DNA from 2 places in the Neobacillus sp. D3-1R genome. Region 1 is predicted to be linked to the other one. Evidence: riboswitches for the same ligand, from Rfam matches in the RefSeq annotation. Region 1 holds a riboswitch; the other holds the start of a gene.
The links. A riboswitch is a leader RNA that binds a small molecule or an ion and turns the genes downstream of it on or off. The one in region 1 is predicted to bind lysine.

Region 1 (4,711 bases):
GTTTGTGTTTCATCAAGTATAACGAGTCCTTCATCGGAAAAATTTCAAGGCTAATGAAAATTTTTTAAAAAAATTGGGGGATTTTTCAATAAACTTCCCGGGAAATAAGGTTTCCCATAGATTGATCTCCGCTAAGTAACATCTCTTTTACAATATAAGGAAACTGATTAGCTCTGTAAACACAAAAAAGCCCAGCATGCAAATCATGTTGGGCATAAACATTATTTTAAAAGATCTCGGATGACCTCATTGGTTAAGTTCGGTACAACCTCAAGAGAATAGGTCATTTCCATTCGCTCTAATTTTTTATGAGCATCAATACCATAAGGACCTATGTTAATGACAGGTACATTTATATCACGGATATCCTGAAATTCAATGAAGTGTTTTGTGCCCCAACCAGGATTATTTTTAGAAACGGCATTAATTCCTTCTTCATCATCACTTAGAGCGACAAAGCTCATGTCCGAGATATAAGGGAAGAAGTTTCTCGTCACGATTGGATGTTCATAGGTTGGTTGGACGGTTTCAACAGCACGATCCAAGGCATCAATTAAAGCTTGCTCATCATCTGTTTTCCCCGATAACTCAATACGTGGGGAATACAGAGAAGAGTAGAATACAATAATGGCTGGGTTTTTATCCTTCATCCATTTCCATGCCTCTTCTACGACTCTAGCGGCAAACATACGGATATCTAAATCCTTATTGTCCAAAAGTGCTTTTTTAAAAGAATCCATATGGGAAGTAAAGGCTTCGCCATTTTCTTTGATTAAAAGCTGTTCCATTTCTTCGTAAATAAAGACTCTCGGCTTCCAAGTAGGAGCAACATACTTTTCGCCGCTTAACGCGCAATATTTTTGATAACGCTCATCAAAAGAAGTGAGTGTATTTTCAAAGGCAGTGGTCGCTTGCTCCTTTAATATTTCTAGAACCTGTTTTGGTGACCAAGAATGGATAAAGAAATTGTAATAGACATACGCCGATAACGCAGTTTGAACCGTATAGGATGGCTTCAAATCAGTTTGCTTTAATGATACCGGAGGAACAGTTGTTTCCCCGAGAGCTTCATTACAAAGATCTGGATTATAGTTAATCTGCTTTGTCAGTTCAGCTGCAATAAAGTTAGGGTCTAAACCTTCAAATGCAGAACCAACGTGAGTTTCAGCCCCTGTGATAAAGAAGGATGGAAGGAGCTTTCCAACAGTACCTTTGTAAATATAGCGGTTTTGATCACCTTCATAACGAGGGGAAACAAAATCAGCATTGATAGCTGCAACATATTCAAAGCCATGCTCTTCCTTCCAGGCCTTAAGTGTTTTTAGAGCAGAAAGGACACCATGTGAGCTATCCTCTTCATCACATTCTGCTAGTAGTACCAGATTTCCATCCAGTTCATCAGGATGCTCAGAATAATATTTTAATAGATAAAGATGACTAGCAACGCCACTCTTCATATCAAGGACACCACGGCCAAATAACCAGTCTCCTGAGTTTAACTGCTCTTTAGCAGAAGCAGGCAATTCTTCACTTTTAAGTGCTTCCATCAGTTCATCTGGATAGCATGCCTTATCTTTTAATTGAGTAAAATCATCAATTCCAACAGTATCGATATGCCCCATTAAAATAACCGTTCTTTTGCTAGTTCCTTTTGTCCCTTTTACAAAAGCAAGGACATTGTATCTTTCAAAATCATCGTTTATCGTTTGGGAAACGGTGACGTAAGAAGGATTTTTTGAGAAGTATGGGAAAGAAGAAATCATCTTATGTAAGGAATCGGCAATAACCTTTTCGCCCTCTGTGTTAACAATACTCTCAATGTTAACAAGTTGATTCGTAAAAGCGAGTACTTCTTCACGACAGTTCAACATACATTTAGCCCCCATTTTCTGAGAATTGGTATTGTACAAAATGTATATCATGGATGAAATAAACGTCAAGGATTTTATTTTTATAATAAACTGTAAATTTTTACTATTGTAATATATCAAATACTGTGTATATAATTTGTATATTGTTACAAAAATGTGAATAAAAATCCTCATCTTGCAAGCATTAGATGGGGTAGAGGTCGCGATTTATAAGAGTATCCTATTTGAGATGAAGTGAAATCTATGAAAATAGGAAAAAGGATAAATCGCCGAAGCTGCTGAATCTCACTGTTTCAGAAAGCTGGGGCTGCACTCGAAAAGGGGCAGAACTGTCACAATTCTTTTGAATTGTGGAGAACTATCTTCACCAATGCTTATAGAACGAGGGTGTATAGGACACCGTCATACCCAGAAGGGGACGGTGTTTTTTTATTTTTAAACGTTTTTTAAATTTTGAAAAAAGGGGACAGTACAACGATGAAAAAACTTACGATTATCTTGATTTCAGCATTGCTAGTCATTTTATCTGCTTGTGGTGCAAAGGGAAGCAACGGTTCAGGAAAAGAAGAGAATGGTCTGCAATTAGTAAAGGAAGGTTCTTTAACATTCTCGATGACGGGTATGTACCCGCCATTAAATTTTAAAAAAGATGGAAAATTAACTGGTTTTGATGTGGAAATTGGAACAGAAATTGCGAAGAGAATTGGTCTTGAAGCAAACCCTGTAACTAACCCGTGGGAAACGATCATTCAAGGTTTAAAAGCGAAAAAATATGATGCAATCATAGGAAGTATGACTGCTACACCAGAGCGTGATAAGCAAGTTGACTTTACAAATCCTTACTATCTGTCAGGTGCACAGATCTTTATTGCAGAAGATAACACCGATATCCAATCAAAAGAGGATTTAAAAGGTAAAAAAATTGGTGTGATTCAAGCTAGTACTTGGAAGGATATGGCCGATGAATTATCGGATGATGTAAAAGGGTATCCAACTGACGTAAATGCTCTACAGGATTTAGCGTTAGGCCGTTTAGATGCGGTAATCACAGATAAAATTGTTGGTGTAAACGCAATGAATGAAAAGGGCCTTAAGATTAAAGCAGTTGGTGAATTATTAAATGAAGACCGCGTAAGTGTCGCTGTAAATGAAGGTAACAAAGAGTTGGCAGATAAAATTAACGAAGCAATTCAATCCATGATTGATGATGGAACATATGAAAAAATTAGTATGAAATGGTTCAATACCAATGTTATGGAGAAATAATGGAACAAATTCCACGCAATCTTAAGGAGGCTTAATCATGAGTTTTTTCCACAATATAATCGGCATCCTAACCGAGCATGGAATAGCCTTCTTACAGGCTTCATGGATGACGATATCGATTACAGCAATCTCACTACTATTTGCAACCATAATAGGGATAATATTTGCAGGTTTTAAAATTTCTTCTATTAAACTATTAAATCGAATAGCGGATATATATATTGGAGTAATTCGTGGGACACCGCTAATCGTTCAAATTATGTTTTTATACTATGGACTAGCTAATTTTGTCACGTTAGATAGTTTTACAGCGGGAGCATTAGCTTTAGGGATTCATACCGGCGCTTATATCGCTGAAATATTTAGAGGAGCCGTCCAATCGATTGATCGCGGTCAGATGGAGGCAGCAAGATCGCTTGGAATGTCTTATTCACTAGCCATGAGACGAATCATTTTTCCACAGGCGCTAAAAAGGGCAGTCCCATCCTTAGCCAATCAGTTTATCATTAGCTTAAAGGATTCCTCGCTGGTAGCTTATATTTCCGTTACAGATTTATATAATACAGCCCTAACGGTGCAAGGTGAAAACTACATGCCGTTTGAAACATACTTTGTCGTTGGACTATATTACCTAATTATTGTTCTCATTTTCACTTGGTTTGCTAACCGTCTTGAGAAAAAATTAGACGTAAGTAAACCGAAGGAGGTTAAAATCGCATGATAACGATAAAAAACCTTTCAAAATCCTTCGGTTCATTACATGTTTTGAAAAATATCGATTTAGAGATAAAGGAAAAAGAAGTAGTCGTTTTAATAGGAGCAAGTGGTTCTGGGAAAAGTACGCTTCTTCGTTGCTTGAACTTTTTAGAGGTAGCAGAGAGTGGAGATATTGTCATAGATGCTGAAAAAATCGATGCTTCTAAGACCAATTTAAATAAGATAAGAGAAAAGGTCGGCATGGTATTTCAGCATTTCAACCTGTTTCCACATAAGACGGTATTAGAGAATATTATGGAAGCACCTATGTTTGTACGGAAAGAAACGAAGGCTGATGTCAGTAAAAAGGCTATGAACCTTTTGAAAAAAGTAGGTTTGGAGGATAAAGCAAACTATTATCCTGATCAGTTATCCGGTGGGCAAAAGCAGCGTGTCGCCATTGCTAGAGCTTTAGCTATGGAACCGAAAGTCATGCTTTTTGATGAGCCTACTTCTGCATTAGACCCAGAATTAGTTGGAGAAGTATTACAGGTTATGAAGGATCTTGCGCGTGAAGGTATGACGATGGTGATCGTGACACATGAAATGGGATTTGCAAGGGAAGTGGCTGATCGTGTTGTGATGCTAGCAGATGGAAATATCATTGAACAAGGTCATCCAGATGATATATTCAGTAATCCTAAGCATGAACGAACTAAACGGTTCTTAAAGCAAATTTTATAAAAAAACAGAAAAAGCCGTAGGTGTGACGAATTTCGTTGTCTACGGCTTTTTTACTTTCTAAAAAAATATCTATTAAAGAAACAGTACTAAAATAATAGAATGAAATAGGTAATAAAGTAATGTTTTTTTATAGG
Region 2 (4,711 bases), 1.1 Mb from region 1:
GACAAAGTAAAAATCGTTAAGTTAGATGTTGACGATAACCAAGAAACAGCTGCAAAATTTGGTGTAATGAGCATCCCAACACTTATCGTATTCAAAAACGGTGAAGCAGTAGATAAGGTTGTTGGATTCCAACCCAAAGAAGCATTAGCAAACGTTCTTAACAAGCACCTTTAATAGTATATTGCTTTTAAAAGCCCTTAGTTTACTAGGGCTTTTTTCTTTTGTAGAAAGCTTTAATAAAGGAAGGACCAGGAGTATAATGAAAAGGTTACTATGTTAATAATTTACCTTTAAAAGGGGTGGTCAGAATGAACGAGACCATAAAAAATAAATTGTCCCTGCTACCTGATCAGCCTGGTTGTTATCTCATGAAGGATCGTCAAGGTACAGTCATTTATGTAGGAAAAGCTAAAATTTTAAAAAATCGAGTACGTTCTTATTTCACTGGTTCTCATGATGGTAAAACATTGAGATTGGTTGGTGAGATCGAGGATTTTGAATATATTGTTACATCCTCTAACATAGAGGCTTTATTGCTTGAAATCAATTTAATTAAAAAACATGATCCCAAATATAATATCATGCTGAAGGATGATAAAAGTTATCCTTTTATCAAGTTAACGGCTGAGAGACATCCGAGACTGATTACAACGCGCCAAGTGAAAAAAGATAAAGGAAAATACTTTGGGCCATATCCTAACGTTCAGAGTGCAAATGAGACAAAAAAATTATTGGATCGCTTATATCCGTTAAGAAAGTGTAACACCCTCCCTGATCGGGTGTGTCTTTACTACCATATGGGTCAGTGCTTGGCCCCTTGTGTAAAAGAGGTAAGTGAGTCTGAATATAAACAGCTAACCGATGAAATCACTAGATTTTTAAATGGGGGCTATAAAGACATTAAAAAGGATCTTTCTGAAAAGATGACAGCAGCGGCAGAAGAATTAGATTTTGAAAGAGCAAAAGAGTTTAGAGATAAAATACTCCACATTGAAGCAACAATGGAAAAACAAAAGATAACGATGACGGATTTTACTGATCGTGACGTTTTTGGTTATGCAGTGGATAAGGGTTGGATGTGTGTTCAAGTATTTTTTGTAAGACAAGGTAAATTAATAGAGCGTGATATTTCTCTTTTCCCTATTTATAATGAGCCAGAAGAAGAAATCTTAACGTTCCTTGGGCAGTTTTATACAAAGGCTAATCATTTTAAGCCAAAAGAAATATTGATTCCCCATTCTATTGATTCTGCCATAGTAGAAGAACTTTTGGAGGTTAAGGTGATACAACCCCAAAAAGGGCAGAAAAAAGAACTAGTTAAATTAGCTGAAAAGAACGCAACCATTGCACTAAAAGAAAAGTTTTCTTTAATTGAAAAGGATGAGGACCGAACCATTAAGGCTGTTGAGAACTTAGGAGCAGCAATGGGGATTTATACTCCGCATCGAATTGAAGCCTTTGATAACTCGAATATTCAAGGGACAAATCCAGTATCAGCAATGATTGTGTTTATAGATGGTAAGCCTGAAAAGAAAGAATATCGGAAATACAAAATCAAGTCAGTTGAGGGACCGGACGATTATGAATCCATGAGAGAGGTAGTGCGTCGCAGGTATACTCGTGTACTCCAAGAAAACTTACCACTCCCAGATTTAATTATTGTGGATGGTGGGAAGGGGCATATAGAGGCTGTTCGAGATATTCTTGAAAACGAATTAGGCTTAGATATCCCATTAGCTGGCCTTGCAAAAGATGATAAGCATCGCACTTCACAGCTTTTATTCGGAAATCCACTGGAAATGGTTCCCTTAGGAAGAACGAGTCAAGAATTTTACTTGTTACAAAGAATACAAGATGAGGTTCACCGTTTTGCCATTACCTTTCATAGACAGATTCGTGGAAAAGGAGCTTTCCAATCTCTACTTGATGAAATCGAAGGGATTGGAGAAAAACGTAAAAAAGCGCTACTTAAGCATTTCGGGTCTTTGAAGAAAATGAAGGAAGCAAAGTTAAAGGATTTCACCTCTATTGGAATACCTGCAAATGTGGCAGACTTACTATTGAAAAAGTTGCAAGAATAAGGTTGTCGTCAAAAAATACATGTGCTATAATTAGTGAAAATTTAATAACAATCACTTTTAATTTTAATAGTGAAGGTAGAGGTGCGAGCCTTAAGAGTAAAAGTTCGGAGAAGATAGAGCTTCTGTGAAGGACTTTGAAAGGAATGTTCGCCGAAGTAAAGAAAGTCTCTTTTCTTTCTTTGCTGGTCCTGCGTTTAAGAAATGTAGGATTGTCAAGATGTGTTATCTTGGAGAGCTATCTCACATTGTGGTACGTATTTATATTTACGTTTACTAAAGCAATGAGAGACGACCTCTTATTGCTTTTTTTATTGTTTTTTTAGGAAATACTAATGTAAATGCTAATTAATGTAAACCATTGAAAGAAGGGGAAATTGTGGGCTTAATTGTTCAAAAGTTCGGGGGAACCTCTGTTGGCAGTGCAGAAAGAATTAAAAATGTTGCTGCCCGCGTATTAGAAGAAAAAAATAACGGAAATGATGTTGTGGTAGTTGTTTCAGCCATGGGAAAAACGACTGATCAATTGGTCACTTTAGCTAAAGAATTATCATCTAATCCGTCAAAAAGAGAAATGGATATGCTTCTATCGACAGGGGAACAAGTAACGATTTCCTTATTATCGATGGCGCTGGCTGAAATAGGAATCTCTGCTGTTTCCTATACGGGGTGGCAGGCTGGAATAATGACTGAAGATGTTCATAGTAATGCTCGTATTACCAACATCGATACAAAAGCCATCGAAAAAAAACTAACTGAAGGGAAAGTAGTCGTGGTTGCAGGTTTCCAAGGAGTAACCGATTCAGGGGAAATCACGACATTAGGCCGTGGTGGATCCGATACAACAGCAGTAGCTCTTGCAGCTGCTTTAAAGGCTGATAAATGTGATATCTATACAGATGTGACAGGCGTTTTTACTACGGATCCTCGCTATGTTAAAGATGCTCGAAAACTATTATCGGTTAGCTATGATGAAATGTTAGAGTTAGCCAACTTAGGGGCAGGGGTCCTGCACCCAAGAGCGGTTGAATTCGCGAAAAATTATCATATCCCATTAGAGGTGCGTTCTAGTATGGAAAGAGAATCTGGAACGATCATTGAGGAGGAAGTTAGCATGGAACAAAACTTAGTTGTCCGTGGTGTGGCATTTGAAGATGAAATAACAAGAGTAACTGTCATTGGATTAGCTAATTCATTAACAAGTCTTTCTACTATTTTTACAACATTAGCAAGCCATCATATTAATGTCGATATCATTATTCAAAGTACAACTGGATTTGACACAACGAATTTGTCCTTTTCTATTAAAACAGAAGATTTGGAAGAAACTCTACACGTTTTAGAAAACAATAAAGAAACGCTTCAATTTGAACGAATCGAAAGTGAAGTTGATTTAGCAAAGGTGTCAATTGTTGGATCTGGAATGATTTCTAATCCTGGAGTAGCTGCAGAAATGTTTGAAGCACTTGCGAAAAATAATATCCAAGTTAAAATGGTTAGTACTTCTGAAATTAAGGTTTCAACCGTTGTGGAAGAGAAGAGTATGCTAGCAGCTGTGCAAGTTTTACACGATACATTTGAGTTGGCTGGAAACAAAGTAAAAGCATAATAAGAAAGAAAAAGGTGTCCCATTAAAGGGACACCTTTTTATCTTTGATTTTAATATTTTGGGTTGCTTCATTATTCATGGATTCGATCTTTTTTATCCCATCTGACTATAATTTCAACCAATCCAACTTTTTTATGAATTTGCTCATAGGCCTCAGCAAGCATCTCAGTCTGTAACTCTATTTGCTGTGCTAAAAATCCTGTTTCAAGCTTAAAGTGTGAATCTTTATTTTGTTGTAAACGATGAATAATAAGTGGACTAGTAAGTGTAAAAGAAATTTCATTGGATGCTTCCCTTTTTATTGCTAACTCGCCCCACCCAGCTCTTTCGAAGAATTGAATGATATCGGATAAGGAGTCTAGGGGATATGAACGGGCTAGGCGTTTGCCAGACCAATATAAAATATCCGGAGCATCTTTACCAAGTATATTAGTTAATAGTTCTTCTCGAACTAGTTCGTATCCAAATGAAGGAATCAAAATCTCTTCAAGAGATAAAACGTGGTCATCACTGCGGGTTTTCTTCAAAGTGTTTCTCCCTCTCTTTCTATTATTCTATTATAATCAAATCGTTCCATGGTTACACAGAAAATGAATGGAAATTGGATGTAATAGAAAATATTTATCCTAAAACATATTTATTATGACCGAATTCAAATATGAACGGATTAGAAAATAATATAATTTTTTTGTAAATAAGTTAACTAAATTTTTTGAAAAATCACGTGTTATTAAGGGAAAAAACCTTATTTTTAAAAAATATTATTTGTATACGTTTTCTTGACGCTCATACTTGATGGGAGTAAAATGAACATGTCACATTATTGTTAGAAAAGTGTCGAAACTTTTTCACAGTGATAACAGGTTTTATTCTTTCTTCAAGGGGAAGATGGGTAGGGTAAACCTGAATATCATTTAAAAATTCAAGGGGGGTACATTATGGCAGGTAATCGAGAGTTTTTTAATCGCAGATTGCACTCATTACTAGGGGTAATTCCGGTTGGACTTTTTCTAATGCAGCACAT

Region 2: linked by a shared signal. The riboswitch ahead of ACSBPO_RS16905 (aspartate kinase) and the one ahead of ACSBPO_RS21990 (ABC transporter substrate-binding protein) in region 1 are both predicted to bind lysine.

Annotation. Positions count from the first base shown of each region.
Region 1 covers NZ_CP197471.1:4,374,532-4,379,242, reverse strand. Annotated here, with positions in the region: gene ACSBPO_RS21995 (M20/M25/M40 family metallo-hydrolase) at 222-1,871, opposite strand; lysine riboswitch at 2,058-2,240, shown strand; gene ACSBPO_RS21990 (ABC transporter substrate-binding protein) at 2,349-3,137, shown strand; gene ACSBPO_RS21985 (amino acid ABC transporter permease) at 3,175-3,858, shown strand; gene ACSBPO_RS21980 (amino acid ABC transporter ATP-binding protein) at 3,855-4,577, shown strand.
Region 2 covers NZ_CP197471.1:3,281,895-3,286,605, reverse strand. Annotated here, with positions in the region: gene trxA (thioredoxin) at 1-174, shown strand, start outside; gene uvrC (excinuclease ABC subunit UvrC) at 309-2,081, shown strand; lysine riboswitch at 2,150-2,327, shown strand; gene ACSBPO_RS16905 (aspartate kinase) at 2,458-3,687, shown strand; gene ACSBPO_RS16900 (YslB family protein) at 3,759-4,214, opposite strand; gene ACSBPO_RS16895 (succinate dehydrogenase cytochrome b558 subunit) at 4,626-4,711, shown strand, end outside.